4 regions of the Streptomyces sp. NPDC091272 genome follow, and region 4 is predicted to be linked to each of the others. Evidence: riboswitches for the same ligand, from Rfam matches in the RefSeq annotation. Region 4 holds a riboswitch; each other region holds the start of a gene.
The links. A riboswitch is a leader RNA that binds a small molecule or an ion and turns the genes downstream of it on or off. The one in region 4 is predicted to bind thiamine pyrophosphate.
Positions count from the first base shown of each region.

Region 1: it holds a riboswitch for thiamine pyrophosphate, as region 4 does, so the genes downstream of both, thiC (phosphomethylpyrimidine synthase ThiC) here and thiO (glycine oxidase ThiO) in region 4, are expected to answer to the same signal.
Region 2: it holds a riboswitch for thiamine pyrophosphate, as region 4 does, so the genes downstream of both, thiM (hydroxyethylthiazole kinase) here and thiO (glycine oxidase ThiO) in region 4, are expected to answer to the same signal.
Region 3: it holds a riboswitch for thiamine pyrophosphate, as region 4 does, so the genes downstream of both, ACIQM4_RS24615 (thiamine ABC transporter substrate binding subunit) here and thiO (glycine oxidase ThiO) in region 4, are expected to answer to the same signal.

Region 1 covers NZ_JBIVVC010000003.1:574,795-582,341, reverse strand. The annotation lists gene ACIQM4_RS11935 (helix-turn-helix domain-containing protein) at 1-485, shown strand, start outside; gene ACIQM4_RS11930 (DUF397 domain-containing protein) at 485-790, shown strand; gene ACIQM4_RS11925 (hypothetical protein) at 1,061-1,867, opposite strand; gene thiC (phosphomethylpyrimidine synthase ThiC) at 1,978-3,762, opposite strand; TPP riboswitch at 3,755-3,886, opposite strand; gene ACIQM4_RS11915 (YibE/F family protein) at 3,958-5,319, shown strand; gene ACIQM4_RS11910 (SsgA family sporulation/cell division regulator) at 5,562-5,996, opposite strand; gene ACIQM4_RS11905 (IclR family transcriptional regulator) at 6,096-6,866, opposite strand; gene ACIQM4_RS11900 (DUF5326 family protein) at 7,232-7,456, opposite strand.
Region 2 covers NZ_JBIVVC010000016.1:155,259-162,805, reverse strand. The annotation lists gene ACIQM4_RS32265 (sulfatase-like hydrolase/transferase) at 1-1,063, opposite strand, end outside; gene ACIQM4_RS32260 (formylglycine-generating enzyme family protein) at 1,287-2,195, shown strand; TPP riboswitch at 2,269-2,398, shown strand; gene thiM (hydroxyethylthiazole kinase) at 2,392-3,222, shown strand; gene thiE (thiamine phosphate synthase) at 3,386-4,051, shown strand; gene thiD (bifunctional hydroxymethylpyrimidine kinase/phosphomethylpyrimidine kinase) at 4,048-4,866, shown strand; gene tenA (thiaminase II) at 4,872-5,561, shown strand; gene ACIQM4_RS32235 (purine-cytosine permease family protein) at 5,558-6,952, shown strand; gene ACIQM4_RS32230 (hypothetical protein) at 7,080-7,307, opposite strand.
Region 3 covers NZ_JBIVVC010000009.1:174,223-181,769, reverse strand. The annotation lists gene ACIQM4_RS24625 (ABC transporter ATP-binding protein) at 1-968, opposite strand, end outside; gene ACIQM4_RS24620 (ABC transporter permease) at 970-2,589, opposite strand; gene ACIQM4_RS24615 (thiamine ABC transporter substrate binding subunit) at 2,664-3,779, opposite strand; TPP riboswitch at 3,857-3,962, opposite strand; gene rlmN (23S rRNA (adenine(2503)-C(2))-methyltransferase RlmN) at 4,002-5,108, opposite strand; gene ACIQM4_RS24605 (phosphatidate cytidylyltransferase) at 5,203-6,360, opposite strand; gene frr (ribosome recycling factor) at 6,360-6,917, opposite strand; gene pyrH (UMP kinase) at 7,110-7,547, opposite strand, start outside.
Region 4 covers NZ_JBIVVC010000007.1:358,601-366,147, forward strand. The annotation lists gene metF (methylenetetrahydrofolate reductase [NAD(P)H]) at 1-620, opposite strand, end outside; gene thiE (thiamine phosphate synthase) at 732-1,391, opposite strand; gene ACIQM4_RS21795 (Rv2175c family DNA-binding protein) at 1,661-2,026, opposite strand; gene ACIQM4_RS21800 (NAD(P)/FAD-dependent oxidoreductase) at 2,108-3,316, opposite strand; gene ACIQM4_RS21805 (hypothetical protein) at 3,378-3,719, opposite strand; TPP riboswitch at 3,771-3,883, shown strand; gene thiO (glycine oxidase ThiO) at 3,881-5,080, shown strand; gene thiS (sulfur carrier protein ThiS) at 5,077-5,289, shown strand; gene ACIQM4_RS21820 (thiazole synthase) at 5,295-6,089, shown strand; gene pknB (Stk1 family PASTA domain-containing Ser/Thr kinase) at 6,303-7,547, shown strand, end outside.

The DNA of each region.
Region 1 (7,547 bases), on a different contig from region 4:
CGTACGTGCGCGTGATTCACGAGCGGGCACACGAAGGTCTCTCGGCAGACGACGTGGACAAGTTGGTGACCGTCCGCACGACCAGGCAAGAGGTACTGCACCGCACGACGCCGCCACTGAAGTACACGGCGATCCTCAACGAGGCGGTACTACGCCGGACGGTCGGATCACCCGCGTTGATGCGTGACCAACTGGGGCACATCATCGCCATGGTCGAAGCGCGCCCCAACGTCAGAATTCAGGTCGTGCCATTCAAGGCAGGCGCGCACTCCGGCATGAACGGGAAGTTCTCCGTTCTCCAGTTCCCGGAGCGTGCGGCCCTCAAGCCGCTCGTGTATCTGGAGAACCTCGCCGACGCGTGGGTGATCCGCCAGGATGACGCCATCGAGCGGTACGAAGACGCGTTCGCAGATCTCAGCGCGCTCGCCGCAGGGCCGCAAGAGTCCCTGAGCATGATCAAGACAGCAATCAAGGAGCACAGCTAGTGACCATCATCAACGCAGGTGCGCTCAGCGGCGCGGACTGGTTCAAATCCAGTTACAGCAATGACCAGGGTGGCGACTGCGTCGAGGGTGCACGCCTCTGCGCTGAGGCCGTTCGAGGCATGGACTGGCACAAGTCCAGTTACAGCAATGACCAGGGTGGCAATTGTGTGGAGGGCGCACAACTGGACGACGGCATGATGATGGCCGTACGAGACTCCAAGGTCCCCGACGGGCCCGCATTCATCGTGCGAGCCGAAGCGTGGACAACTTTCGTAACCGAACTGACCAGGGGGGCGGCCCAGTAGCTGCCGCTCCGGAACAGCAGCGGCCCCCCGCACAGCGTGAGATGCGGGGGGCCGCTCTGACGTCAGAGGATCAGTCCGCAATTGGCAGGTACACCCGGTGCCCCGACTCTGCGAACTCCTTAGACTTGGCGAGCATCCCGGCTTGAACCTCATCGTCGCTGGTCACAGCGAGATCCGGGGCGAACTGCTCTGTGATGCTTCTACTGATCTTCATCGAGCACGAGCGCTCACAGCATGTGGCTCAAGCACCTTCGGATACGGGCAGCCGTCCTAGCCGCCGAGATGCCTAAGAAAGTCAGTCACGAACTTCTCGACCTCAAGTCTGTCTGTGGAGTCACAGACATCGAGGCGATCGATGTACTTGACGCCAGCATTCCGAAGCAGACGTTCCCTGCCCTTGTCGTCGGAGGCTCGTCCCTTGTGGTAAGGGCCATCGATCTCAATGACGCCGGCACAGCCGCGATACGTAATCAGCAGGTCAGGCTCATACGTGTGCCCGCGGACGCGCATGGCACCTAGGGGCATGATGCCGATCGTGTCGTTGTCCGGGAGGTCCGCTTGCCGGTGTGCGAGCACCTTGTAGACACGGTGCTCCCACTCGTTGGTGAAGTGGAGGCCGTCCTCAATAGGATGCTGCGGTTCCAACCGCACCCGGCGTGCCTGATTCGTGGGTTTCGGGCCACCAACCGCCTTCAGCTGCTCGCGCCAGTTCGCGCTCACCCGGGGGATCACCGGGACGGCTTCGATGTAGCCCACGGACGCGTCCCGCTTCTCCCTGCGGAGCACACTGTGCATGGCGGAGCGCATCCGCTCCAGGATCTCCTCCGTGAAGCGAGGAAGAAGATGCGGCTCAATCTCCAGCAAAGCCTTGTAGTTTTCCTGGCCGAAGTCCGAATCCCACAGCATCACGTCTACCGTGATCACATCAGCAGCTATCGCAGCTGTCTCACCGTCGCCCTGCTGATGGAGCAGGATGGCACCCGCGCCTAGCAGTCGTTCGCCCAGATTGAGTTCGTGTTCGGACAGACCGTTCGGGGCCACCACTGTGTCGGCCGAAGAGCGCGATTCTTCACCCATACGGAACATTGTGACACCGCCCTATGACAACTGGCGCGGGTCACAGGGCGGTTGTGTAGCACCAGACTGTGGGTGGAGACTCGCCGGGAGCCTCCACCCCAATCAACCGATCAGTCAGCCAGGGGCAGGTACACGCGGTTGCCGCTTGCTGCGAACTCCTTGGACTTCGCAAGCATCCCGGCCTCGATCTCCTCATCCGAGGCAGAAGAGAGCAGGTCAGGGGCAAACTGTTCTGTGATGCTTCTACTAATCTTCATCGAGCAGAATTTCGGCCCGCACATCGAGCAGAAGTGCGCCGTCTTCGCCGGTTCGGCTGGGAGCGTCTCGTCGTGGAACTCCCGTGCCGTGTCCGGGTCGAGGGCCAGGTTGAACTGGTCCTCCCACCGGAACTCGAACCGCGCGTCGCTCAGCGCGTCGTCCCACTCCTGCGCACCCGGGTGGCCCTTGGCGAGGTCCGCCGCGTGCGCAGCGATCTTGTACGTGATGACTCCGGTCTTCACGTCGTCCCGGTCGGGCAGCCCCAGGTGCTCCTTGGGGGTCACGTAGCAGAGCATCGCGGTGCCCCACCAGGCGATCATCGCGGCGCCGATGCCGGAGGTGATGTGGTCGTAGGCGGGGGCCACATCGGTCGTCAGCGGGCCGAGCGTGTAGAACGGCGCCTCCTCGCAGATCTCCTGCTGAAGGTCGATGTTCTCCTTGATCTTGTGCATCGGGACGTGTCCCGGGCCCTCGATCATGGTCTGTACGTGGAAACGCTTGGCGATCGTGTTGAGTTCCCCGAGCGTCCGCAACTCGGCGAACTGAGCCTCGTCGTTGGCGTCCGCGATGGAGCCCGGCCGCAGGCCGTCGCCCAGCGAGTACGTCACGTCGTACGCCGCGAGGATCTCGCAGAGCTCCTCGAAGTGCTCGTAGAGGAAGGACTCCTGGTGGTGCGCCAGGCACCAGGCGGCCATGATCGATCCACCGCGCGAGACGATGCCGGTCTTGCGGCGCGCCGTCAGCGGTACGTGCGCGAGGCGCACCCCCGCGTGGACGGTCATGTAGTCCACGCCTTGTTCGGCCTGCTCGATGACCGTGTCCTTGTAGACCTCCCAGGTCAGGGCCTCGGCGCGGCCGTCGACCTTCTCCAGCGCCTGGTAGAGCGGCACGGTGCCGATCGGGACGGGCGCGTTGCGCAGGATCCACTCGCGGGTGGTGTGGATGTTGCGGCCGGTGGACAGGTCCATGACCGTGTCCGCGCCCCATTTGGTGGCCCAGGTCATCTTGTCCACCTCCTCCTCGATGGAGGAGGTGACGGCCGAGTTGCCGATGTTGGCGTTGACCTTCACCAGGAACCGCTTGCCGATGATCATCGGCTCGATCTCCGGGTGGTTCACGTTCGCGGGCAACACCGCGCGTCCGGCGGCGATTTCCTCCCGTACGACATCGGGCGAGACGTTCTCCCGGATGGCCACGTACTCCATCTCCGGGGTGACCTCGCCGCGCCGTGCGTAGGCGAGCTGGGTCACCGCCTGCCCGTTCCGGCCCCGGCGGGGCTGGCGCGGACGGCCGGGGAAGACCGCGTCGAGGTTCCTGAGGCCCCCGCGTGGCGAGGTGTGCTTGATGCCGTCGTCCTCGGGACGCACCGGGCGCCCCGCGTACTCCTCGGTGTCCCCGCGTCCGACGATCCAGTTCTCGCGCAGCGGGGCCAGGCCGCGGCGTACGTCCGTCTCGACGGTCGGGTCGGTGTACGGGCCGGACGTGTCGTACAGCGTCACGTCCTTCCCGTTGGTCAGGTGCACCTGACGGACCGGCACCCGCAGGTCCGGACGTGATCCGTCGACGTACCCCTTGTGCCAGCCGGGCTTGCGCCCTTCCTGGCCGGAGGCAGGCGTGCGTGCATCCATCGTGGTCATGAGACCTACTCCCTACGCCGGCATTACCCGGTAACAGGTTCAGCGGTCGACGCAGCCGTTTCCGTACGTGTACGGAGGTCAGCGCCCTCTCAGCCCGGTGCTCCGAGCTCCCGCGTGTGCAAAGGTGCCCCCACGCTAGCGCCATTCCGGGCGCGCTGAACAGAGGGCCCCCCTCGTTCTTGCGATGATCGCCGGGTGACCCCACCACAGCCGCCGTCCGGTCCGCCGTCCACACAGCCGCCCCCGCCGTCCCCTTCGCCGCCGGCCTCCTCGCACGGCCACAGCCACAGCCACGGGCCCGCGGCCCCCGTCTCCAAACACCTGCGCAAGGTCATCGCGGCGGTACTGATCCCCTTCGCCACCGCCGTCCTCGTCGGCCTCGCGATCCTGTGGCCCGGTGGCGCACCCACCCACGAGCGCACCGGCGTGGGCTTCGACCGGCAGACCGAGCAGGGCCGCGTCGTCCAGGTCGAGGCCATCGACTGCAAGGCCGCGAACGTCGCCGAACAGCCGCAGCAACCGCAGGGCCAGGCGGACCCGTTGTCACCACCGGGCGGCGACGGCGCCAAGGGCGACTGCAAGAAGGCGACGGTCGAGGTGACCAGCGGCGCGGACAAGGGCCGCACCTTCACCGAGATCGTCCAGCCCGGCGCCCCCCGGCAGTTGGAACAGGGCCAGGGCGTCGTCGTCGCGTACGCCCCGGACGCGCCGCGTGAACTGCAGTACTCCGTCACCGACGTGGACCGGAAGCTTCCGCTCACCGTGCTCGCAGGCATCTTCGCCGTCGCGGTGGTGATCGTCGGCCGGATGAAGGGCGTGATGGCGCTGGTCGCGCTCGTCGCGTCGTTCACGATCCTGACCCTGTTCATCCTGCCCGCCATCCTCCAGGGCTCGAACCCGCTGGTCGTGGCGGTGGTCGGTGCCAGCGCCATCATGCTGATCGCGCTCTACGCCTGCCACGGGCTGAACGCCCGTACCTCCGTCGCCGTCCTCGGCACCCTCGTCTCGCTGCTGCTGATCGGACTGTTGGGCTCCCTCTTCATCGGCTGGGCCTTCCTGTCGGGAAACATCGACGACAGCACCGGCCTGATCCACACCCTGTACCCCTCCATCGACATGAGCGGCCTGCTTCTCGCGGGCGTCATCATCGGCTCCCTCGGTGTCCTCGACGACGTGACGGTCACCCAGACCTCCGCCGTCTGGGAACTCCACCAGGCGGATCCGACGATGGGCCCGCGCGCCCTGTACCGGGCGGGCATCCGCATCGGCCGCGACCACATCGCCTCGGTCGTCAACACCCTCGTCCTCGCCTACGCGGGCGCCGCCCTGCCCCTGCTGCTGCTGTTCTCGATCGCCCAGAGCAGTGTGGGGACGGTCGCCAACAGCGAGCTCGTCGCCCAGGAGATCGTGCGCACCCTCGTCGGCTCGATCGGGCTGGTCGCCTCGGTCCCCGTGACCACCGCGCTCGCCGCGCTGGTCGTCTCCGCCGACCGCTCGGGCACCGCCTCGCCCTCGATGCCGGTACGCACCGGACGCGGCCGGCGCCGCAAGGGCTGACGCGACCGGCGCGACCGAGACCGCTGTCACCGGCCGGCGCGGCCGACACCGCCGACACGGCCGGTACGCCGGGGGTGCGCGCACGCCAGGGGCACATGACAGAAGAGGCGGCCGGGTGACTCCGGCCGCCTCTGGCGTTTCGATCCGGGCGGGTCCTGCGGGCGCAACCCACGGCCGGGACCAGCGAACGGTCCTGCGAGCGGTCCTGCGAGCGGTCCTGCGGGCGGTAAACCCGCCGGGCCTCAGCCCGCGTTCTCCTCCGCCAGAATCCGGCCCAACTCGTCCTCCAGGCATCCGGCATAGTCACTCTGCGTGTGCTCCTGGCCGAGCGGCACAAGCTTGTCCGTGCGGTCGAGAAACGCCACCAGCGGCGCCGCGCTCGCTCTGAAAAGCGCGCGGTCGGCGCCCACCTGGAGCCTGATGTGCACATCGGCAAGTTCGTCGGGGTCGGTCGGGGAGATGTGCACATCTCCCTCGCCGCAGGATTCGTTGATTCCGTCAACCAGCAGCTCGCGGCCAAAAGCCCAGGTCACAGGCGCATCACCGGGCAGGTGGAAGGTCAGCTTGATCGCGTAGGGATCCTTCGCCTGGTACATGAGCTCGACCGGAATACGAAAGGAGAGCTCCTCCGAGACGAGGAAGCTCATCATGACCTCTGCCTGAACCGACTCGCGCATCGCCAACCCTGCCGTAGAAGAAAGTGGCCGGAACGATCCCATCCGTCCCTCTTGACGCCATCGTGCTTGAACCAGTAACAGATCACAAGGAGTGAGTTTTCAGATACTGATAGAGAACATGAGCGAACGAACCACCTCACCCATTTCCCCGCGCAACCGTTCGATCGCGGGCACCAGCCGGGCCTCCTCCGCGAGGGGTACCGAAATCGCCATCACCGCCGCCATCGGCCCGATCGTGATCGGCACCGCCGCGCACGCCGTCCCCAGGACGTACTCCTGACGCTCCAGCACGGGTTGCATCCGCTCGACCGCCGCCAGCCTCTCCAGCAGGGACGCACTGTCACGAACGGTGTACGGGGTGATGGCCTCGACGGGGTGCCGGTCGAGGTGGTCGCGGCGCGCCTCGGTGTCCAGTTGGGAGAGCAGGCACTGGCCGACCGCGTGCGCATGGGCCGTCTCGCGGAGGTCGGCCCACTCCTCGACGGCGGGGTGTTCGATGCTCTCGGCGGAGGCCGTCAGTTCGACTTCACCGTCGCGGTAGACGCCGAAGTACACGGCGACGCCGAGCGTGTCGCGCCACCGTTCCATGGTGTCCGTCATCATTCCGCGGCGAACCTGCCCGGAACCACCGCGCCCGATCCGCTCCGCGGCGGCCCCCAGCACGAAAACACCCTGCTCACGACGGAGGTATCCCTCGTGGGTCAGGGTGCGCAGCAGGTGGTAGGCGGTGGGCAGCGGCAGTCCCGCCTCGCGGGCGAGCTGTTTGGCGGGGGCGCCGTCGGGGTGATCGCTCACGGCTTCGAGGAGACGCAGAGCACGCTGCACCGAACCGATCAAGGTGGGAGCGGGACCGCCGGCGGGAGCAGACACGGGCCGTGCGGACACGACGGACACGGCGGTGGGTGCGGACGGTGCGGACGCGCCGGGTACGCGTGGCGCGGAGGCACCAGGCGCGGGTGGCACGGAGGCGCTACCGGGTGTGGGTCGTACGGGTGGTGCGGAGGCGCCGCCGGGTGCGGGTACGGACGGTGCGGTTACGGCGCTCTGCCGGGCCGTGGGCTGGGCCGTGGCCATGGGTCGCTCCCGGGGTCCCGAAGGGCAGTGCGGTCGCCGGGGAGCGGGAGTCCCGGGTGACGGCAGCGGTTTTTCACCCTAACTGCCTTGCCCGGGGCCCTAATTGCTTTCACGTGTCAGATTCCCCCCGGCGGGCTAATGCCCGCACGGGAAACCAGTGCCTACCAACCGTGCGAGGAGTCGCCCGACGAGGAGGACTTGAACCGCCGCACGAGGTAGATCAGTCCACCGACCAGGGCCACCAGTACCAACAGCTTGAAGAGCAGTCCGATCAGCGTGCCGATCGCCGTCAGGATCGCGCCGCCGAACACCAGCAGGACGAGGGCCGGGATCGCGACCCACTTCACCCAGCCCGGCAGGCTCGCGAACATCTCTCGTGCAGCCATCTTCTTGCCCTTCCTTCGGTCCGGTTCCTGCCCGGATCTGCGGTGTTTCCCTGCCTCCGATGCTAGGCGGGGGGCCACCCCGAGCGGGGAC
Region 2 (7,547 bases), on a different contig from region 4:
CCGCGAGGGTGGGCAGCACGTCGGTGAGCGGGGTCGGCCGGTCGGTGGTGCCCTTGCCGATCCGGCCGGGCGACCACGCGATCAGCGGGACCCGGATGCCGCCCTCGTACAGGTTGCGCTTGTAGCCGCGCAGCGGCCCGCCCGCATCGAACAGGTCCGGGTCGACACCGCCCTCCTCGTGCGGCCCGTTGTCGCTCGTGACGAACAGAATGGTGTCGTCGGCGATGCCCCGGGCCCTGAGCCTGTCGACGACCTTGCCGACGGTCGCGTCGAAGTAACTGATCTGCGCCGCGTGCCCCTTGTTCTGCTGGGTCCACGGGCGGGAGGCGTACGCGCCGCTGTCCGGGATGTCGCTCGGGGAGTGGGGGACGTTGGGCGTGAGGAACAGCAGGAACGGCTCGTCGGCACGGGCGTCGATCCACTCCAGCGCGTGCCGCTCGATGAGGTCGGGGGCGTACGCGCCCTTGGCGTTGCCCTCGTTCGCGGGGATCGGCTCCTTGACACCGTTGTGCCACAGGTACTGCGGGTAGTACTGGTGGGCGTGGCCGTGGTCGATGTAGCCGTAGAACTCCTCGAAGCCGCGCGCGTTGGGATGACTGGCCTGATCGCCCTGCTCGGGGCCGAAGCCCCACTTGCCGATGACCGCGGTGCGGTAGCCGCGGCTGCGCAGCACCTCGGCGAACGTCGTGTCCCCGTCACGCAGCGGCCCCTGCGGCCCGTCCGGATTGGCCCGCACGGCGGCGTGCCCGGTGTGCAGTCCGGTGAGCAGGGAGCAGCGGGACGGCGCGCAGACCGCCGCCAGGGAGTACGCGTCGCTGAACCGAAGCCCCTCGGAGGCGAGTTGGTCGATCCGGGGAGTGGTGATGAGTTTCTGGCCGTACGCACCGAGGTCACCGTAGCCGAGGTCGTCGGCCAGGATCACTACGAGATTGGGTGCGCGGACGGCCGCCCGGCCGCCGCCCGCACGGGAGTCGGCGGACCGCGCCGATGCGGGCGCGGCGGGCACGGCGGCGAGGCCCAGGGCCGCTGCGGACCCGGCGAGGAAGTGTCGACGACTGGACATGGGGACTCCTTGGGGCGCGGACGGCTCCGCTCGGCGGCCAGGTGCGCCGATCATGCGCAGTACGGGCCGGGATAACCATGTACACAACATAAAAAGCTTGTGACGGCGCACCTGGCGGCTCGGACGTACCCGCACACTGGTGCACGGCGTTCACGCTGACCACCGCCCCGTCCACCGCCCCGCCCACCGGCCCTGCCACCCACCCTTCCACCAAGAGGACTTCATGCCGGACCAACCCGCACCGTGCTGCGCTCCCGCGCGGCCGGTGGCCGGCCGACCAGCCGCGTACACAACGGAGTTGGACCCGACCCCGCTCCCGGACCCGGACCGGTACGCGGGCATGGCCGAACTCCCGGGCGGCGCCTTCCTGATGGGCAACGAGGACCGGTACGCCAATCCGCAGGACGCCGAAGGACCGGTCAGGAAAGTGGAGTTGTCCGCACTGCGGGTGGACACGACCGCGGTCACCAACGCCGCGTTCCGGCTATTCGCCGATACCACGGAACACCGGACCACCGCGGAGCGCACCGGCTGGTCGTACGTCTTCGCCGGTCTCCTCGATCCCGCCGTCGTGCACGCCTCCCCCGCCCCGGCCGCGACCCCCTGGTGGCGAGGGGTCCGCGGCGCGTCCTGGCGCGAACCGTACGGGCCCGGATCCGTGTACGAGGACAACCATCCGGTGGTGCACGTCTCCTGGGACGACGCCCGCGCGTACGCCGTGTGGGCGGGCAAGCGGCTGCCGGCCGAACCGGAGTGGGAGTACGCGGCCCGCGGCGGCCTGCCGGGTGCCCGCTACCCGTGGGGTGACGACCTCGACCACGAGGGCGCCTGGCGGTGCAACATCTGGCGCGGCGAGTTCCCGCTGGTCACGGAGAAGGAGGACGGGCAGGTGGGAACGGTCCCCGTCGACGCGTACGGTCCGAACGGTTTCGGGCTGTACAACACGGTCGGCAACGTGTGGGAGTGGACCGCCGACCCCTTCGGCTCCGGCCGGGCCGGACGGGCCATGCGCGGCGGCTCGTACCTGTGCCACGCCTCGTACTGCAACCGCTACCGGGTGGCCGCCCGCACCTCGAACACCGAGGAGAGCAGCAGCGGCAACATCGGCTTCCGGTGCGTGGCCGACGTCTGAGCCACCTGCGCCCGCGGGACGGACCGCCGGGGCCCGAGTGCGAACTGCCGTTCCCTAAGGGGGTACATTGCGTAGCGACCACCGCGGGAGCTCGGGAGCAGCCGGGCTGAGAGGGCGGACGGGAGCTGTTGGCTCCCCTTTCCGCCGACCGCATGAACCTGGACCGGGTAATGCCGGCGTAGGAAGGGTGCTGACGATGGATACTGCCTCCATACCCGGCCGGTACGGCTCTGCCGTTTCCCGCGAGGACGTGGCGGGCGTGGTCGCTTCGCTGCGGGGCTCCGGGCCCCTCGTGCACTGTCTGACCAATGTCGTGGTGTCGCAGTTCACCGCGAACGTGCTGCTCGCGGTGGGCGCCGCCCCCGCGATGGTGCACAGCGCGGAGGAGGCCGGCGCCATGGCGCGGGTGGCCGGGAGCGTCCTGGTCAACCTGGGGACGGTGACGTCCGTGACGGCGGAGGCGATGCGCGTCGCGGTCGCAGCAGCGGCCGGGGCCGGGCGGCCGTGGGTGCTCGACCCGGTGGCGGTCGGTCCGCTGCCCTGGCGCACCGGGCTCGCCCACGAACTGCTGGACATCGCGCCCCCCGCGGTCGTCCGCGGCAATCCCTCCGAGATCCTGGCGCTGGACGGCGGCCCGGGAGGACGCGGCGTGGACAGCGCGGACGCCCCCAAGGCGGCGCTGGCCGCGGCCACCGCACTTGCCGGACGGTACGGCTGCACGGTGGCGGTGAGCGGCCCGCAGGACGTCCTCACCGACGGGACACGCGTGGTGCGCCTGGCCAACGGGCACCCGCTGCTGCCGCTGGTGACGGGGACGGGCTGCGCACTCGGCGCGTTGGTTGCCGCCTGCACCGCCGTCACGGACGACGCGTTGCTGGCCGCGACTGCCGCGACCGCGCTGCTCACCGTGGCCGCCGAGGACGCCGCGAGCCGCTCCGCGGGGCCGGGCACGTTCGCCGTCGCCCTGATCGACGCTCTGTACGCGCTCGGCCAGGACCGGCTCGTCGAGGCTGTCAACCTGCGCTGAGCGCGCGCGTACCGCGGGGTTCCCGTGCTGGCGGCCGGCCCGGAGGCCACCCGCCGAAACCGCTCCTGCGCGCTAGGGCCCTCCCCTGCCCGTACTTCCTGCCCGTACATCCCGATGCGCTTCCCGTGCCCTCAGCCGGCCGGAGGCCTCCAAGGACCTGCCCATGCGACCTTTGCGACCCCTGCAATCCCCGCGACCTCCTCTCGACCTCTCCCTGTACCTCGTCACCGACACCCGTCTCTGCGGCAGCCGTGGCGTCGCCGGCACCGTGGCAGCCGCCGTCAGGGGCGGCGTCACCGCCGTCCAGCTGCGCGACCCGGACGCGGACGCCCGCGCGCTGTTCTCGCTCGGGCGGGCGATCCAGGCCGAACTCGACGGCACCGGCGTCCCCCTGATCATCAACGACCGGCTGGACGTGGCGGCCTGGCTCGGCGCGGACGGCGTCCACCTCGGGCAGCGGGACGTCTCCCCCGAGACCGCTCGGCGCCTGCTCGGTCCACACGCGTACGTGGGTCTGTCCGTCAGCCGGCCCGAGCAGCTGGCCCACGTGCCGGACGCCGTCGACCACCTCGGCGTCGGTCCGGTGTTCCCGCAGTCCACCAAGCCCGACGCGGACGCACCGCTCGGGCCGGCCGGCCTGGCCCGGATCGTCCGGGACAGCCCGCTGCCCTGTGTGGCCATCGGGGGGATCGGCGTGGCCGAGGCCGCCTCGGTCATGGCAGGCGGCGCAGCCGGGATCGCCGTCGTCAGCGCGGTCTGCGGCCGGCCGGACCCCGAGGCCGCGGCACGTTCACTCGTCCACGCCCTGCGACAGGAGGAACCCTCGTGACCACCCCGCCCATCGCCCTCACCATCGCCGCGAGCGACCCCTCCGGCGGCGCCGGGATCCAGGCCGACCTGAAGGCGTTCTCCGCCAACGGCGCGTACGGGACAGCAGTGGTGACGGCCCTGACCGCCCAGAACACCCGGGGCGTCACCGGCATCCATGCCGTCCCCCCGGCGTTCGTCACCGAGCAGATCGACACTCTGTTCGCCGACGTCCAGGTGGACGCGGTCAAGATCGGAATGCTCGCCGACGCCGCCATCGCCGCGGCCGTCGCGGACGCCCTGGAGCGGCACCGGCCCCGGTACGTCGTCCTCGATCCCGTCATGGTCTCGACGAGCGGCCACCGCCTCCTGGAGCCCGCCGCGGTGGCGGTGCTGCGCGAGCGTCTCCTGCCGCTCGCCGACCTCGTCACCCCCAACCTGCCCGAGGCCGGCGACCTCCTCGGCACCGCCGCCGCGCGGAACCGCGCCGAGGCCGTCGAGCAGGCCCGCGCTCTCCTGGGCACGGGCGCAAGCCGCGTCCTCCTCAAGGGCGGCCACCACACGCACGACACCGAGTCCGTCGACGTCCTCGTCGACCCCGCCCACGGCGCGGGCGTCGTCGAGCTGTCCGCGCCGCGCGTGAACACACGGAACACCCATGGCACCGGCTGCACCCTCTCCGCCGCGATCGCCGCCCTCCGCCCGCAGCGCGACGACTGGCACACCACCGTCCGCGCCGCGAAGGAGTACCTGACCGGGGCCCTGCGCGCGGCCGACACCCTGCGTGTCGGGCGCGGCAACGGCCCCGTCCACCACTTCCACCAGTACTGGAGCTGAGCCCCATGACCACGACCTTCTGCGACGGCCTGTGGACGGACACGGCCGGGATACGTGCGGCCATCGACAAGCTGCCGTTCGTCACCGGCCTCGGTGACGGCACCCTGGACCGGGAGAAGTTCGTCTACTACCTGGCCCAGGACGCCCTCTACCTGCGCGACTACGCCCGTGCGCTGGCCAGCGCCGCCGCGAAGGCGGACCGGCCCCGCGACATCGCGTTCTTCGCCAAGTCCGCGCACGACGCCGTCGTCGTCGAGAGCAGCCTGCACGAGACCAACGTCGTCGACGTCGATGCCTGGGCGCCCTCGCCCACCTGCACCGGATACACCTCCTACCTGCTCTCCGTGGCCCACACCCAGGGCTATCCCGAGCTGGCCGCCGCGGTCCTGCCCTGCTTCTGGATCTACGCCGAGGTGGGCCGGACCCTCCTCGGCCAGGCCGGCGACCTCGCCGCCCACCCCTACGGCGACTGGATCGGCACCTACGCGGACGAGGAGTTCGAAGCCTCGACCGAACGCGCCCGACAGATCGTGGGCCGCCTCGCGGACCAGGCCGACCCGGCCACCCGGGCCCGGATGCGTACGGCGTTCACCACCGCTTCCACCTGGGAGTGGATGTTCTGGGACGCCGCCTGGCGGATGGAGTCCTGGCCCTTCGGCGCCGCCCCTGCCCAGGTTTCGGAGCCCGCGAAGTGACGACCGGCACCGAACCCGCCGCTCCGGGCCTGGCCCCCGCGAACGAGGCGCCGCTCACCCTCGGCCAGCCCACGCCCAAGGTCCTGACCGGCCTGGACCAGGGCGCCTTCTGGGCCAACCTGGGCGTCAGCCTGCTCGGCTTCAGCGGCATGCTGGTCGTCCTCGACCCGCTGGGCACGGGCAGTCCGACCCTGTCGTTCGCCGCCGCCGTCACCGCGTCCGTCGTCGGCACCCTGATCGGTACGCTCGCGCTCGGTCTCGCCGCCGTCACCGGGGCCCGCACCGGCGCGCCCTCCATGGTCCTGCTGCGCGGCCTGTTCGGCGCGAAGGCGTCCTATCTGCCCACCGTCCTCAACGTGCTGCAGATGGTCGGCTGGGCGGTCTTCGAACTCGTGGTCATCTCCACCGGTCTGAAGATCCTGGCCCGCCAGGCCTTCGGCGAGCCGGGCCCCGGCTGGCTGTACGTACTCGTCGCGGGCGCGGTGACGACAGCGCTCACCCTGCGTCCGCTGGGCGCCCTGCGCATCATCCGCCGCTACGTCACCGTCGCCGTCGTCCTGGCCATCCTGTACCTGGGCTGGGACCTGGCCGGCCGCGGCATCCCGATGGAGGGCGGCTCCTGGAAGGACTTCTGGTTCGCCGCCGACAGCGTGATCGCCGTGTCGATCTCGTGGCTGCCGCTGGTCGCCGACTACTCACGGCACTCCCGCAGCGAGAAGGAGGCGTTCGGCGGCCTGGTGGTCGGGCAGACCCTCGCGGGCATCGCGGGCTCGGTCCTCGGCGTGGCAGCCCTCGCAGTGATCGCGTTCGACAGCACCGACCCGTACAAGGTCTTCGACCCGTTCACCGCCACCAGCGTCGGCGTGATCTGCTTCGGCGTCCTGGTGCTGCGCGAGGTCGACCAGTCCTTCGCCAACGTCTACTCCACCGCCGTCTCCGCCCAGAACCTGCTGCCCCGGACGGACCGCCGCGTCCTGTGCCTGGTCAGCGGCACTGTGGCCACCGCTCTGGCGCTCCTGGTGAACATGGACAGCTATGCCAGCTTCCTCTACCTGATCGGCGCGGTCTTCATCCCGATGTTCGCCGTCCTCGTGGTGGACTTCTTCGTGCTCGGCGGCCACCGCGCCTGGGACGTCTCCGAACAGGCCCCCACCCGCGCGGTCATGCTCGTGCCGTGGGTACTCGGATTCGCCGCCTACCAGCTGATCGCGCCGACGAACATCGCCGGCTGGTCCGACTTCTGGGCCTGGCTGCAAGGCGCCGTGGGCCTCACCGTCCAGCCGTGGATGAGCGCCTCCCTGCTCTCCTTCGCGGTGGCCGCCCTCGCCACCCTCGCGGTGGGCCGAAGGCGCAGGCCCGACCCGGCCCAGGCCCGCCGAGTGACCCGCTGAGACGCGGCCGGACGCGACAGAGGCCCCGCTGGCGGCGGGGCCTCAGGTCGCTCTACCGGGTGGTGCTCACCCCGGCCGGTGGCGGTCGTCCGGTGGGGCGGACTCCCTGGCCACCTGGCTGGGAGTGTCAGTCGTCGTTGTCCGCGTGGTCGAAGGAGACCGCGTAGCGGTAGCCGCCGACCTTGGTGCCGGTGTGGGTGATTCCGTAGGGGCCGCCCAGGTTGTAGGCCTGGTGGCTCGCGTGACGGCCCTCGCCGTAGACGCCGTTGTCGTTGTCGGCGGCGACGGCGGTGCCGGTTGCCATGAAACCGGCAACGGTGGCCACGGCCAGGGCAGTTGCGATGCGACGAAGCACGAGTCTCTCCTCTGAGACGAATCCAGTGACGCCTCATACAGAACACACGCAGCAGAGGACGACGAGGACATTTCGTCTTTCCGGAGCCAAGTGGAGTAATACGTTCATACTCACGGCAATCGGCGCAACCGGTGCTCCCCGACGGCCAAAGCCGGTCCTCGCACACCCAGCCCCGGCGAGCCGAGCACCTCGCCAGGCGAGCCCGAGCGCCCTGCCCGGCCATCCCGAACACCCTGCCCG
Region 3 (7,547 bases), on a different contig from region 4:
CGCAGTGGGCACTCCGCCTCCAGCAGCGGCCCCTCCACCGGGCGCAGTCGCAGCGCGACGTGGTTGCCGCGGAAGGTGCGGGCTGCCACCGTGCAGGGCAGACCGTCCGCCGCGGGCACCAGCCGGACACCGGCGGGCCGTACCAGCAGCCGGGTCACACCCTGTGGCGCGTCCGCAGGGACGGGGATCTTGCCCCAGACCGTGTCCGCCGTCCCGCCGACGACACTCGCCTGCACCACGTTGTCGAAGCCCAGGAAGCGGGCCACGAACTCCGAGGCGGGACGCTGCCACACCTCCAGCGGGGTGCCCGCCTGCGCGATCCGGCCGTCCTGCATGACGACGACCCGGTCCGCGAGGGCGAAGGCCTCACCCTGGTCGTGGGTGACGGCGAGGACCGTGGTGCCCAGCCGGCCGAAAAGCTGGCGCAGTTCCACCACCAGCCGTTCGCGCAGCCCGCGATCGAGCTGCCCCAGCGGCTCGTCCAGCATCAGCAGCCTGGGCTCCGGGGCCAGCGCACGGGCGAGCGCGACCCGCTGCTGTTCACCGCCCGAGAGCGAGGAGACCGCGCGTCGCCGGGCGCCCGGCAGCCCGACCAGCTCCAGCAGCTCCTCGACCCGGCGCACCTGCTCGGCGCGTCCCACGCCCCGCATCCGCAGCCCGAAGGCGACGTTCGCGCCCACGTCACGCTGCGGAAAGAGCTGGTGGTCCTGGAACATCAGCCCCACCCCACGCCGGTGCACCGGCGTGCCCGCCTGGTCGACCCCGTCCAGCAGCACCCGCCCCGCGTCCGTCTCCTGGAGCCCGGCCACCACGCGCAGCAGCGTCGACTTGCCGCTGCCGCTCGGCCCCAGCACACAGACGATCTCGTGCGCGCACACCCGCAGGTCCACCGCGTCGAGCACCGCCCGCGCCCCGAACCGTACGGTGAGCGCTTCGAGCCCCAGCAGGGGCTGTGCCGCTTCGGTCATCTCAGAACTCCCCGGAGACGGATCGGTCGGGCCGGATGCGTTCCAGCACCAGCAGCGAGAGCGCGCAGACGACCATGAGGATCGTGCTGAGGGCCATCGCCTGCCCGTAGTTGAGGTCACCGGCCCGCCCGAGCAGCCGGGCCACGGCCACCGGGAGCGTCGGGTTGTCGGGCCGCGCGATGAAGACGGTCGCTCCGAACTCGCCCAGCGACACGGCGAAGGCGAACCCCGCCGCCACCAGCAGTGCCCGGCGCACCAGCGGCAGGTCCACCTCCCGCCAGGCCCGCAGCGGCGAGGCCCCGAGGACCGCCGCCGCCTCCCGCAGCCTGCCGTCCACCGCGCGCAGCACGGGCAGCATGGTCCGTACGACGAAGGGCACGCCCACCAGCGCCTGGGCGAGCGGCACCAGGATCCACGAGGTGCGCAGGTCCAGTGGCGGTTTGTTGAGGGTGATCAGGAAGCCGAAGCCCACGGTCACCGCGGAGACGCCCAGCGGCAGCATCAGCAGGGCGTCGAAACCCCGCACCAGCCGGCCCGCCCGCCGGGTCAGCGCGGCAGCCGCCAGTCCGCCCACGACCAGCGCGATCGCGGTCGCCACCACGGCGTACTGCAAGGAGTTCCAGACCGCTTCCAGCGGCGGTACCAGGAAGGTTCCGCCGCTGTCGGCCACCGAGCGCAGCGCCCGGTAGTAGCCGAACCCGTACCCCTGCGGCCCGTCCAGCGACCGCTCGACCAGCACGGACAGCGGAAGCAGGATCAGCACAAGTACGCTCGCCAGCACTCCGCCGAGCAGCGCCCACTGACCTGTGCCGCGCGGCCTGCGCGAGGTGCGCGCCGGGTCGACGAGCTTCAGCGCACCCTCCCGCCGGCGTACCGTCCACGCGTGCACGGCGAGGATCGCGCCCACCGCAGCGAACTGCACCAGCGTCAGCACTGCGGCGGTCGGCAGGTCGAGCAGCTGGGCGGTCTGCCGGTAGACCTCCACCTCCAGGGTGGAACGGGCGGGCCCGCCCAGGATCTGCACGACGCCGAACGACGTGAAGGTGAACAGGAAGACCATCAGCGCGGCGGCGGCCACCGCCGGCGCGAGCGCCGGCAAGGTCACCCGCCGCCAGGCCGTGAGGCGCCCCGCCCCGAGTACCCGCGCGGCCTCTTCCTGCCGCGGGTCGAGCTGCGACCACAGCCCGCCCACGGTCCGGACGACCACCGCGTAGTTGAAGAAGACGTGGGCGAGCAGGATCGCCCACACGGTGTTGTCGAGCCGTACGCCCCACGTCTCGTCGAGCAGCCCGCCGCGCCCCAGCACCGCCAGGAAGGCGGTACCCACGACCACGGTCGGCAGCACGAACGGCACGGTGACCACGGCCCGCAGCAGCTGCTTGCCCGGAAACTCGAACCGGGCGAAGACGTACGCCGCGGGCAGCGCGAGCAGCAGGGTGAGCGCCGTCGACGTGACGGCCTGCCAGGTGGTGAACCAGAGCACGCCGAGGATGTCCGGATCGCCCAGCACCTCGCCGATCCGCCCGAGCTGCCAGGTCCCGCTCGGCCGCAGTCCGCGCGCCACGATGGCGACGACCGGGTAGGCGAAGAACAGCGCGAAGAACGCCACCGGTACGGCCATCAGGCCGAGCCGCACCGCACCGCCGCGCCAGGAACCCCGCCGGGCGCCTTCGCGGGCGCCCGGCCGGGGCCCGCCTACTTGTTCACCAGCGAGGACCACGACTTGACCCACTGCTCACGGTTGTCGGCGATCTTCTTGGGCGCGACGGTCAGCGGCCTGTCGACGGTGGCGCCGAACTTCGCGTACACCTCGGGCAGCTCGGTGTCCTTGACCGCCGGGTTGACGAACATCTTCAGCGGCAGGTCCTGCTGGAACTGCTTGCCGAGCAGGAAGTCGAGGAGCGCCTTGCCGCCGGCCTCGTTCTTCGCCCCGTCGAGCAGTCCGGCGAACTCGACCTGGCGGAAGCAGGTGCCGGTGGCGACGCCGGTCGGCGCCTCGGCGGGCCTCGGTTCGGCGAACAGCACCTCGACGGGCGGGCTGGAGGCGTACGAGACGACCAGCGGCCGGTCGGCCTTCGCCTTCTTGCCGCCGGCGGAGCCCGAGAACTCCTCGTTGTACGCCTGCTCCCAGCCGTCCACGACCTTGACGCCGTTGTCCTTGAGCTTCTGCCAGTAGCCCTGCCAGCCGGCGTCGCCGTACCGTCCCGCGGTCGCGAGCAGGAACCCGAGGCCCGGCGAGGAGGTGGCGGCGTTCTCGGTGACGAGCAGGTTCTTGTAGGCGGGCTTGACCAGGTCGTCGAGCGACTTCGGCGGTGCCAGCTTCTTCTCGGCGAAGTACTTCTTGTCGTAGTTGACGCAGATGTCGCCGGTGTCGACCGGGGTCACCCGGTGCTCGCCCTTGTCGAGCTGGAGGTCCGCGGGCACGCCGTTCAGGCCCTTGGCCTCGTACGGCTGGAAGAGGCCGTTGTCGAGCGCGCGCGAGAGAAGGGTGTTGTCCACGCCGAAGAAGACGTCACCGCGGGGCGAGCCCTTGGTCAGGATCTCCTGGTTGAGGGCGGCTCCCGCGTCACCGCTCTTGAGCACCTTGACCGTGTAGCCGGACTGCCGGGTGAACTCCTTGAGCACGGCGGGCGAGACGTCGAAGGAGTCGTGGCTGACCAGGGTGACGGTCTTGGAACCGCCGGCCCCGGCCTCCTTGTCACCGTCGGACGGCCCGCCGCAGGCGGCGAGCGCACCGACGCTGAGCACGGCGGCCACGGAGACCGCCGCGTACCTCCTGGTGGTGCGCACTGACCTCTTGATGGTGCTCACTGGTGAAGTCCTCCTGGAAATGACCAGGAAGAGACGCGGCCCCGCCCACCTCGGAAAAAGTGGGCAGGGCGCAACAGCTCGAGTTACGACCGAACTTCCTACCCAGAATGACCTGGGCGAGGTTCAGAGGGTCTGCAGTGAGAACTGCACTCTCAGCGCTGTGGCGCTCCCCTGTCGGAATATGCAGATGTGCGGCCCAGCGTACAACCAGGCGCCCGGCGGTCAGCGCTCGGAGGCCGCCAGCTGCCCGCAGGCGCCGTCGATCTCCTGGCCGCGGGTGTCGCGCACCGTCACCGGTACCCCGTGCGCCGCGATGGCCGCCACGAACGCCTTCTCGTCCTCGGGGCGCGAGGCGGTCCACTTGGAGCCGGGGGTCGGGTTCAGCGGGATCAGGTTGACGTGCACCCGCTTGTTCTTGAGCAGCCGCCCCAGCAGGTCACCGCGCCATGCCTGGTCGTTGATGTCCCTGATCAGCGCGTACTCGATGGAGATGCGACGGCCCGACTTCTCCGCGTACTCCCATGCGGCGTCCAGCACCTCACGCACCTTCCAGCGCGTGTTGACCGGCACCAGCGTGTCGCGCAGCTCGTCGTCGGGGGCGTGCAGCGACACGGCGAGGCGGCACTTGAAGCCCTCGTCGGCGAACCGCAGCATCGCGGGCACCAGGCCCACGGTGGAGACGGTGATCCCGCGCTGGGAGAGCCCGAGGCCGTCCGGCTCGGGGTCGGTCAGCCGGCGGATCGCGCCGACGACGCGCTTGTAGTTGGCGAGCGGCTCGCCCATCCCCATGAAGACGATGTTCGACAGCCGCGCGGGGCCGCCGGGCACGTCCCCGTCGCGCAGTGCCCGCATCCCGTCCACGATCTGGTGCACGATCTCCGCGGTGGAGAGGTTCCGGTCGAGACCGGCCTGCCCGGTCGCGCAGAACGGGCAGTTCATGCCACAGCCGGCCTGCGAGGAGATGCACATGGTCACCCGGTCCGGGTAGCGCATCAGCACGGACTCGACGAGCGTCCCGTCGTGCATCTTCCACAGCGTCTTACGCGTGGTCTCCTGGTCGGTCGACAGATGGCGGACCACCGTCATCAGCTCCGGCAGCAGCGCCTCGCGGAGCTTGCCGCGCGAACCGGCGGGAATGTCGGTCCACTGCTCCGGGTCGTGCGCGTAGCGCGCGAAGTAGTGCTGGGACAGCTGCTTGGCGCGGAACGGCTTCTCGCCGATCTCGGCGACGACCTCCTTGCGCTCGGCGGGCGTGAGGTCGGCGAGGTGCCGCGGGGGCTTCTTGGCTCCGCGGGGCGCGACGAAAGTGAGTTCTCCGGGTACAGGCATGGTCATACCAGTGTGGCAGATGTACGACAAGAGGCCCGCCGTCCTGTGGACGGGGGCCCCTTACGCAACAACGCAGCAGGTCACAGGCGCGGTGTCACGCCGAACCCACGAAGATCACCAGCAGCAGCCAGACCACGGGAGCCGTCGGGAGGAGGGAGTCGAGGCGGTCCATGATGCCGCCGTGGCCCGGCAGCAGTGTGCCCATGTCCTTGATCCCGAGGTCCCTCTTGATCATGGACTCGCCCAGGTCGCCCAGGGTGGCGCTGGCCGCGACCGCGAGGCCGAGCAGCGCGCCCTGCCACCACGTACCGCCGTCGACCAGCAGCGTCATGCAGACCACGCCCGCCGCCATCGCGAAGGCGATCGCGCCGAGCAGGCCCTCGCGGGTCTTGCCGGGGCTGATGCGCGGCGCCAGCTTGTGCTTGCCGAAACGCCAGCCCACCGCGTAGGCGCCGGTGTCGCTGACCACCGTCAGCAGCAGGAAGGTGAGCACCCGCTGCGGGCCGTCGTGCGCCGTGAGCATCATCGCGACGAAGGTGGCCAGGAACGGCACGTAGAACGCGGCGAAGACACCCGCGGTGACGTCCTTGAGGTAGCCCTCGGGGGGCTCCGTCATCCGCCAGACCAGCACCGCGAGAGCGGTGAGCGCCATGGCGACCCAGGCGCCCTCGGGTCCGCGCACGTAACCCGCGATGACCATCGCCGCACCGCCGACCGCGAGCGGGACGAGCGGCGCCTTGATGCCCTTGCGCTCCTCCAGCCGGGAGGTGAGTTCCCAGAGCCCGACGACCACGGCGACCGCTATGACGCCGACGAAGACGGCCTTCCAGATGAACAGCGACGCCATGATGACCACGCCGAGACCGAGGCCGACCCCTATCGCCGCACGCAGATCACGGCCCGCACGCTTCTTCTGGGGAGGCTGCGGGGCCGGGGACGGGGTCGACATGGGCTCCTGAGGCATCTCGTCGCGGAACAGGGGAGCGCGCCCGGCAGCGGCGTCCACAGCTGGGTCCCCGGCCGCCGGAGCGGTGGGGGCAGCGGGATACTGCGCGGCGGGAGCGGGTCCCCGGTTCCGGTCGTCGCGGTCGTCGGCGTCTCTGCCTGTCTCAGGCACGATGGGCATGGGCCGAGTGTGCTGGGCGCCGTGCGCATCGTACGCGGGACCCGCCGGGAGGGGCCCCTGGTCGGGGGGTCCCCATTCACCGGCATAGCCCGCTCTCGGCGGGGCCCCCCAGGAAGAGTCGTTCATCAGACCTCGAGCAGCTCGGCTTCCTTGTGCTTGAGCAGCTCGTCCACCTGCGCCACGTACTTCGCGGTGGTGTCGTCGAGCTCCTTCTCGGCACGGCGGACCTCGTCCTCGCCGGACTCCTTGTCCTTGACGAGCTTGTCGAGGGTCTCCTTGGCCTTGCGGCGGACCGAGCGGATCGAGATCCGGGAGTCCTCGGCCTTGGTGCGCGCGACCTTGATGTAGTCCTTGCGGCGCTCCTCCGTCAGCTGCGGGAACGTCACCCGGATGATGCGGCCGTCGTTGCTCGGGTTGACGCCGAGGTCGGAGTCGCGGATCGCCTGCTCGATGTTGCGCAGGGCGCTCGCGTCGAAGGGGGTCACCACGGCCATCCGCGGCTCGGGGACCGAGAACGACGCCAGCTGGTTGATGGGGGTCACGGCGCCGTAGTACTCGGCCACGATCTTGTTGAACATCGCCGGGTGCGCACGGCCCGTGCGGATCGCGGCGAAGTCCTCCTTGGCGACCACGACGGCCTTCTCCATTTTCTCCTCGGCCTCGAGGAGGATTTCTTCAATCACCACGTACTCCTGCATGTCTGGAACTGCTGCTGCATGTCTTGGACTGCTGCTGCGTGCGTTTGCTGCTGCGTGCGCGTCTTCTCCTGCACGGTGTCCGACCGGCAGGACATTGTCCATCCCCCGGATACGTCCCGGCGGCCGTGCCGGGGGCGCGTCCGGGTGCGCACCCGGGCGCCGGACCGTGGATCGCGGTCAGGCGCGGGTGCCCCGGGCGTTGACGAGCGTGCCGATCTTCTCACCCTTGACCGCGCGGGCGATATTGCCCTCGGCCAGCAGCTCGAAGACCAGGATCGGCAGATCGTTGTCGCGGCAGAGCGTGACGGCGGTGGCGTCCGCGACCTTGAGGTCCCGGGAGATCACCTCGTGGTACTCCAGCGCGTCGAACTTGACCGCCGCGGGGTTCTTCCTGGGGTCGGAGTCGTAGACCCCGTCGACCCCGTTCTTGCCCATGAGCAGGACTTCCGCGTCGATCTCCAGGGCGCGCTGGGCGGCCGTGGTGTCGGTGGAGAAGTACGGCATTCCCATGCCGGCGCCGAAGATCACGACGCGGCCCTTCTCCAGGTGGCGCACGGCGCGCAGCGGGATGTAGGGCTCCGCGACCTGTCCCATGGTGATGGCGGTCTGGACGCG
Region 4 (7,547 bases):
ACGCGGTCGCGCATCCGCAGATAACTCTCCGGGTCGAAGAACATCTGGGTGATGGCGTAATCGGCACCGGCCCGGCACTTCTCCACGAAGTGGCGGATGTCGGAATCCCAGCTGTCCGAGCGTGGGTGCATCTCGGGAAATGCGGCGACACCGACGCAGAAATCACCCGACTCCTTGATGAGCGCCACGAGTTCGGAGGCGTACGTCACACCTTCCGGGTGCCGCACCCATTCGCCCATCGGGTCGCCGGGCGGGTCGCCGCGCACCGCGAGGATGTTCCTGATGCCGGCGTCGGCGTACTGCCCGACCATGTTGCGCAGTTCGGCGATCGAGTGGTCGACGGCGGTGAGGTGCGCGACGGGCGTCAGGGTGGAGTCGGAGGCGATCTTCTGGGTGGCCTTGACCGTGCCTTCGCGGGTGGAACCGCCCGCGCCGTAGGTCACGGAGACGAAACTCGGGCCCACCGCCTCGACGCGACGCAGGGCGTTCCAGAGGTTCTGCTCACCCTTCTCGGTCCTGCGTGCCGAGAATTCGAAGGAAAACGACGTCTTTCCGGTCTCCAGCAGCTCACGCACCGTAAGTGCGCGATCGGATCTGGTGGAAGCTGTGCCATGGGCCATGCCGAAAGGTTAGCCAGGGGCACGGCACAGCCCCAACCGAGCAGGCGCCAAAGTTCCGTTATGCCGGTTTCTTGTCCACCCTTCGGACAGTTGACCGGCAACCGCCTGGCGCTATCGGTCGTATGACCTGATCCGTTTGGCCAGGTCGGCCGCGGCCACGGCCGGGTCGGCTGCCTGGGTGAGGGCCCGGACCACCACGACCCGGCGGGCGCCCGCGGCCAGCACCTCGTCGAGGTTCTGCTCGTCGATGCCGCCGATGGCGAACCACGGCCTGGCCGTTCCCAGCGAGGCCGCGTACCGCACCAGGCCGAGGCCGGGGGCGAACCGTCCCGGCTTGGTGGGGGTGGGCCAGCAGGGGCCGGCGCAGAAGTAGTCGACGCCCGGCTCGGCCGCGGCGGCGTCGACCTCGGCCTCCGCGTGCGTGGAGCGGCCGATCAGGACGTCGTCGCTGCGGGAGCCGAGGATGGCGCGGGCGGCAGGGACCGGCAGGTCGCCCTGGCCGAGGTGGAGGACGTCGGCGCCGATGGCGTGCGCCACGTCGGCGCGGTCGTTCACGGCCAGCAGCTTGCCGTGCTTGCGGCAGGCGTCGGCGAGGACGGCCAGGTGCTCCAGCTCCTCGCCTGCCTCCATGCCCTTGTCACGGAGCTGGACGATGTCGACCCCCGAGGAGAGCACCGCGTCGAGGAAGGCCGGGAGGTCTCCCTGTTCCTTCCGGGCGTCCGTGCAGAGGTAGAGCCGGGCGTCGGCGAGCTGCGCGCTGGGCGTGGGCATGGTGCGGTTCCCCCCGGGGCCGACGGGGTGTCCCCCGTCGTAGGTCGGCGGGGTCGTCCCCCGCGCTCGGTCGGCGGGGCGCTCCCCGCGCTCGGTCGGTGAGGTCGGCCGCCGCGGGGCGGCTGGGTCGCTCCCCGCGCTGCGGCGGCAGGGGGGCGTCCCGCGTCGTCACCCGGCGGGGCCGTCCCCGTGGTGGTGCGGCGGCGGGTGTGCGGCGCACCCCGAGGGGCGGACCGCACACCGCCGAGAGGTGGTGCGGCGTCGTTCGTTCAGAGGGCGAGCGCCTGGGCGCGGCGCTTCACCTCCGTGCCGCGATTCTCGCTCAGGGCCTGGGCGGGGGTGCCGGGCAGGGTCGGGTCGGCGGTGAACAGCCACTCCAGCATCTCCTCGTCGGAGAAGCCGTCGTCCTTGAGGACCGTCAGCAGGCCGGGCAGGCCCTTGACGATCTTGTCGCCGTCGAGGAAGGCGGCAGGCACCTGGAGCGCGCGGTTCTCACCCCGCCGCACGGCGATGAGCTGGCCGTCCTTCACCAGCTGCCGCACCTTCGTCACCTCCAGGTCGAGCATCTCCGCGATGTCGGGGAGGTAGAGCCAGGCGGGGACGAGGGAATCGATCTTTGCGTCAATCTCGGTCACAGGACAAGCCTGCCACCTGGGACCGACAGCCGGTACCCGGGCCCGTCCGGGCGGGGGATCCGCCCTGCCCCGCTGGGGCCCCTACAGCTTCCGCACGGCCGATTTCAGCGGTACGGAGGGATCGGCGGCCAGCTCCGGGTCGAGCGCCGCCCCCGCCTCCACCAGCTTGCGCCCCTGCGCCAGGTCGCGCGGGCGGCCCACCGCGAGCAGGGCCACCAGGGCGCCGCCGCGCAGCCAGCACACCGACCAGGAGAGGCCGCCGGGGTCGCCGCGCCAGATCATCTCGTCGGCGTCCGCGTGATGGCCGACGTACTGCACGAAGCGGCCGAACTGCTCGGACCAGAAGTACGGCACGGGGTCGTAGGGCAGCGTGGCGCCGCCCAGGATGTTCGCGGCGACGGTGCGCGGGCCCTGCAGCGCGTTGTCCCAGTGGTGCACGAGCAGCCGGGCGCCGTACCGCCCGGAGGGGAAGGAGGCGCAGTCGCCCACCGCGTGCACGTCGGGGGCCGAGGTGCGCAGGTGCGCGTCCGCCGTGACGGAGCCGTCCGGGCCGAGCTCGATCCCGGAGCCCGCCAGCCAGGCCGTCGCGGGTCTGGCGCCGACGCCGACGAGGACGGCGCCGGCCGGGATGCGGCGGCCGTCGGCGAGGAGCACCGCGCCCGGCTCGACCGCCGCCACGCGCGCGTGGGTGAGGAGCTCGGCTCCCCCTTCGGCGTACCAGGCGGACATCGGGGCGGCGATCTCGGCGGGCATCGTCCCGGCGAGCGGCCGGTCGGCGGCCTCCACCACGGTGACCGTGCAGCCGGCCTCCCTGGCGGCGGTGGTGAACTCGGCACCGATCCAGCCCGCGCCGACCACCACCACGTCCTGCTGCGCCTCCAGCACCGGGCGCAGCCGCAGTGCGTCGTCGAGCGTGCGCAGCAGATGGACGCCCGGCACACCGACGGTGCCGGGCAGGGTGACCGGGTCCGCCCCGGTGGCCAGGACCAGCGAGTCGTACGCGAGAGGGCCGGCCGGGGTGTCGATCTCGTGGTCCGCCGGGCGTACCCCGGTGACCTGGAGCCCCAGCCGGAGCTCGACCCCGAGCGCGTCGAAGTCGACCTCGAAGGCCGTCGTCCCGGTCTTGCCGAGCAGGACCGCCTTGGACAGCGGCGGCCGGTCGTACGGCGGGTGGTGCTCGGCGCCGATCAAGGTGATCCGGCCCTCGAAACCCTGCTCCCGCAGGGCCACCGCGGTCTGCACACCGGCCATGCCCGCGCCGACGACGACGATTCGTTTCTGCTCGCTCACCCGATCACCTTACGTATCTGACGCCCCGTCAGGAAGGGCTCCTCGCACGGGTCCGGGTCCGTCAGGACGCGAGCTCCTCGACCACGCTCGTGCCACTGCCGTCCTGGGAGTCCCATGCCCAGCTCTCCCGGAGCCGAACGCGGCCGTCCACGAGGAGCGTGACCTCGGACAGACAGTGTCCGGACGATGTCGTTCCGTCCCGCTTCAGCTGTACGTACCTGAAGTCGAGCCGGTCCCCCGCGCGCGTGCCGACCAGATGCCCGCGCACCACGTCACCGCCCGCGTAATCGGCCCAGATCACGCCGTCCTGCTCGTGGTAGGCAAAGCGGGTGGCGGTGCCGACCTGCCCCGGGGCCTGGTCGGCGACCGGCGCGAGGAGAAGTCCGTCGAGCGAACGGGGCACGGGGGCGCTCCCTCACAGTACGTGGAACCCAAGGATTAGTCTGGTCACCGTACAAGCACTCACGGGAGCCCGGCGGACCGGGCTGAGAGGGAGGCGCCACCGGCCTCCGACCGTACGAACCTGATCCGGATCATGCCGGCGAAGGGAGGGGCTGGACGCCCATGCAGTCTTCTGAACCCTCGGGACAACGGCCGTACGACGTCCTGGTGATCGGGGGCGGGATCATCGGTCTGGTCACCGCCTGGCGGGCCGCGCAGCGCGGTCTGCGCACCGCGCTCGCCGACCCGGAACCGGGTCGCGGCGCGGCCGGGGTGGCGGCCGGAATGCTCGCCGCCGTCACCGAGCTCCACCACGGCGAGCAGACCCTGCTCGCTCTCAACCTCGCCTCCGCGCGCCGCTTTCCGGACTTCGTGGCCGAGCTCCAGGAGGTGTCCGGGCAGGACACCGGCTACCGCGCGTGCGGCACGCTCGCCGTCGCCCTGGACGCCGACGACCGGGCCCACCTGCGTGAACTGCACACCCTGCAACGGCAGTCCGGGCTGGAGTCGGAGTGGCTGACCGGACGAGAGTGCCGCCGCCTGGAGCCGATGCTCGCCCCCGGCGTGCGCGGCGGGCTGCGGGTGGACGGCGACCACCAGGTCGACCCCAGACGCCTGGCAGCGGCCCTCGTGACGGCCTGCGGTCGCGCCGGTGTGGTGGTGCACCGTGCGGCAGCGGAGAGGCTGTCCGTCGTACGGGACCGGGCGGCGGGCGCCCTGCTGGCCGACGGGAGCGAGCTGGTCGCCGACCAGGTGGTGCTGGCGGCCGGGTCGCTCAGCGGCCGGCTCGCCGGGGTACCGCCAGAGGTGCTGCCACCGGTGCGCCCGGTCAAGGGGCAGGTGCTGCGGCTGACGGTGCCGCCCTCGTACGCGCCGTTCCTGAGCCGTACGGTGCGCGCCGTGGTGCGCGGCGGCGAGGTCTATCTGGTGCCGCGTGAGAACGGTGAGCTGGTACTCGGCGCGACCTCCGAGGAACTGGGCTGGGACACCACCGTCACCGCGGGCGGCGTCTACGAGCTGCTGCGCGACGCCCACGAGCTGGTCCCGGGCATCACCGAGCTGCCGCTCACCGAGACCAGGGCGGGGCTGCGTCCCTGCTCCCCCGACAACGCCCCGCTGCTCGGGCCGACCGCCCTGCCGGGCCTGCTGCTCGCCACCGGGCACCACCGCAACGGGGTGCTGCTGACGCCCGTCACCGGGGACGTCATGGCGGACGTGCTGACCACCGGCGAGCTCCCGGGCCCGGCGAGGCCGTTCACCCCGCGGCGCTTCGCGCCCGTACCCCCGCCCGTACGACAGGAACGACAGGAGCTGTCCGCATGAGTACCTCGGTGCACGTGACCATGAACGGCGAGGGGCACCAGGTCTCCGTCGGCACGACCCTCGGCGACCTCGTCGCGACGCTCACGCGCGCCCACGCGGGCGTGGCCGCCGCACTCAACGAGACAGTGGTACCGCGGGGCCGGTGGGCGGCCACCGCCCTCGGTGACGGCGACCGCGTGGAAGTACTGACCGCGGTCCAGGGAGGCTGAAGGACATGGCGGACGATCTCTTCGAACTGGGCGGCGCCGGCTTCTCGTCCCGGCTGATCATGGGGACGGGCGGCGCGCCGAGCCTGGACGTGCTGGAGCGCTCGCTCGTCGCCTCGGGCACCGAGCTGACGACGGTCGCGATGCGCAGGCTGGACCCGTCGGTGCAGGGCTCCGTGCTGTCCCTGCTGGAGCGGCTGGGCATCCGGGTGCTGCCCAACACGGCGGGCTGCTACACGGCGGGCGAGGCCGTGCTCACGGCGCGGCTCGCACGGGAGGCGCTGGGCACGGACTGGGTGAAGCTGGAGGTCATCGCGGACGAGCGGACCCTGCTGCCCGATCCGGTCGAGCTGCTGGACGCGGCGGAGCTGCTGGTCGACGACGGCTTCACCGTGCTCCCGTACACGAACGACGACCCGGTGCTCGCGCGGAAGCTGGAGGACGTGGGCTGCGCGGCGGTGATGCCGCTGGGCTCGCCGATCGGCTCCGGGCTCGGCATCCGCAACCCGCACAACTTCGAGCTGATCGTGGAGCGGGCCGGGGTGCCGGTGATCCTGGACGCGGGGGCGGGGACCGCGTCGGACGCGGTGCTGGCGATGGAGCTGGGGTGCGCGGGTGTGATGCTCGCCTCGGCGGTGACCCGGGCGCAGGAGCCGGTGCTGATGGCGGAGGCGATGCGCCACGGGGTGGAGGCGGGGCGGCTCGCGTACCGGGCGGGGCGGATTCCGCGCCGGTACTTCGCGCGGGCGTCGTCCCCGGAGGAGGGGCGGGCCAGGCTGGACCCGGAGCGGCCGGCGTTCTGAGGGGGGCGGGGGCTGCGGGGGGGCGCTGCGTCGGAGGGAGCGGGGCCGGGGGCGCGGGCCGGGGCGTCAGCGGGAGTGGGGCCGGGGCTCGGGCGAGGGCGCGGCGTCCGCCGGGGGCCGCTCCCTTGCCCGCCCTGTCACAGCTCGGCTTCAGTACGGGTGGCTGTGGGGATCGTCGTCCGGCCCGTCGCCACCGGCTCGTAGACTCCCTTCGTGGACACGACCCTCCAGGACCCCCTCGTCGGGCAGCTGCTCGACGGCCGCTACCGCGTCGAGGCACGCATTGCCGTCGGCGGGATGGCCACGGTCTACCGGGCCGTGGACACCCGGCTCGACCGGGAGCTCGCGCTCAAGGTGATGCACCCCTCGCTGGCCGCCGACGGCTCCTTCGTCGAGCGGTTCATCCGGGAGGCCAAGTCCGTCGCCCGGCTCGCGCACCCCAACGTGGTCGGCGTCTTCGACCAGGGCACCGACGGGAACTACGTCTACCTGGCGATGGAGTACGTCGCCGGCTGCACCCTGCGCGACGTGCTGCGCGAGCGCGGCGCCCTCCAGCCGCGGGCCGCGCTCGACATCCTGGAGCCGGTGCTTGCCGCCCTGGGCGCCGCGCACCGCGCCGGGTTCGTGCACCGTGACATGAAGCCGGAGAACGTCCTGATCGGGGACGACGGCCGGGTGAAGGTCGCCGACTTCGGTCTCGTACGCGCCGTGGACACGGTCACCAGCACGACGGGGTCCGTCCTCGGCACGGTGTCCTACCTCGCCCCCGAGCAGATCGAGCACGGCACCGCCGACACCCGCGCCGACGTGTACGCCTGCGGTGTGGTCCTGTACGAGATGCTCACCGGCGCCAGGCCGCACTCCGGCGCCACCCCCGCCCAGGTGCTCTACCTCCACCTCAACGAGGACGTGCCGCCGCCGTCCGCCACGGCCGACGGCCTGGCCCCCGAGCTCGACGAGCTGGTGGCGCGCGCCACCGCACGCGATCCGCAGGCCCGGCCGTTCGACGCGGTGGAGCTGCTGGGGCTGACGCGGGCCGCGCGGGCCGTGCTCGACGACGCGCAGCTGGACGTGGTGCCGCCGCGCGCGAAGGAGGCGCCGAGCGCCGGTCCCGAGGAGCGGACCAGCGTGATCCCGCGCACCCTGCCCACCGAACAGCACACCAGCAGGCTGCGGACGCCGCTGCCGCAGGAGCCCGTGCCTGCGCGCCGGCGGCGGCCGTCGCCCTCGCGCCGCGGACTGCTGGCGCTGGTCACGGCCGTGCTGTTGGTGCTGGGACTCGGCGCCGGGGTCTGGTACATCAACTCCGGACAGTTCACCCAGGTCCCGCCGCTGCTGAGCCAGTCGGAGAAGGACGCCCGCACGAAGCTGGCAGCCGCCGGTCTCGACGTGAAGGGCGTGGACCGAAAGTTCAGCGACACCGTCGCGCGCGGCGCCGTACTGAACAGCGACCCGGCG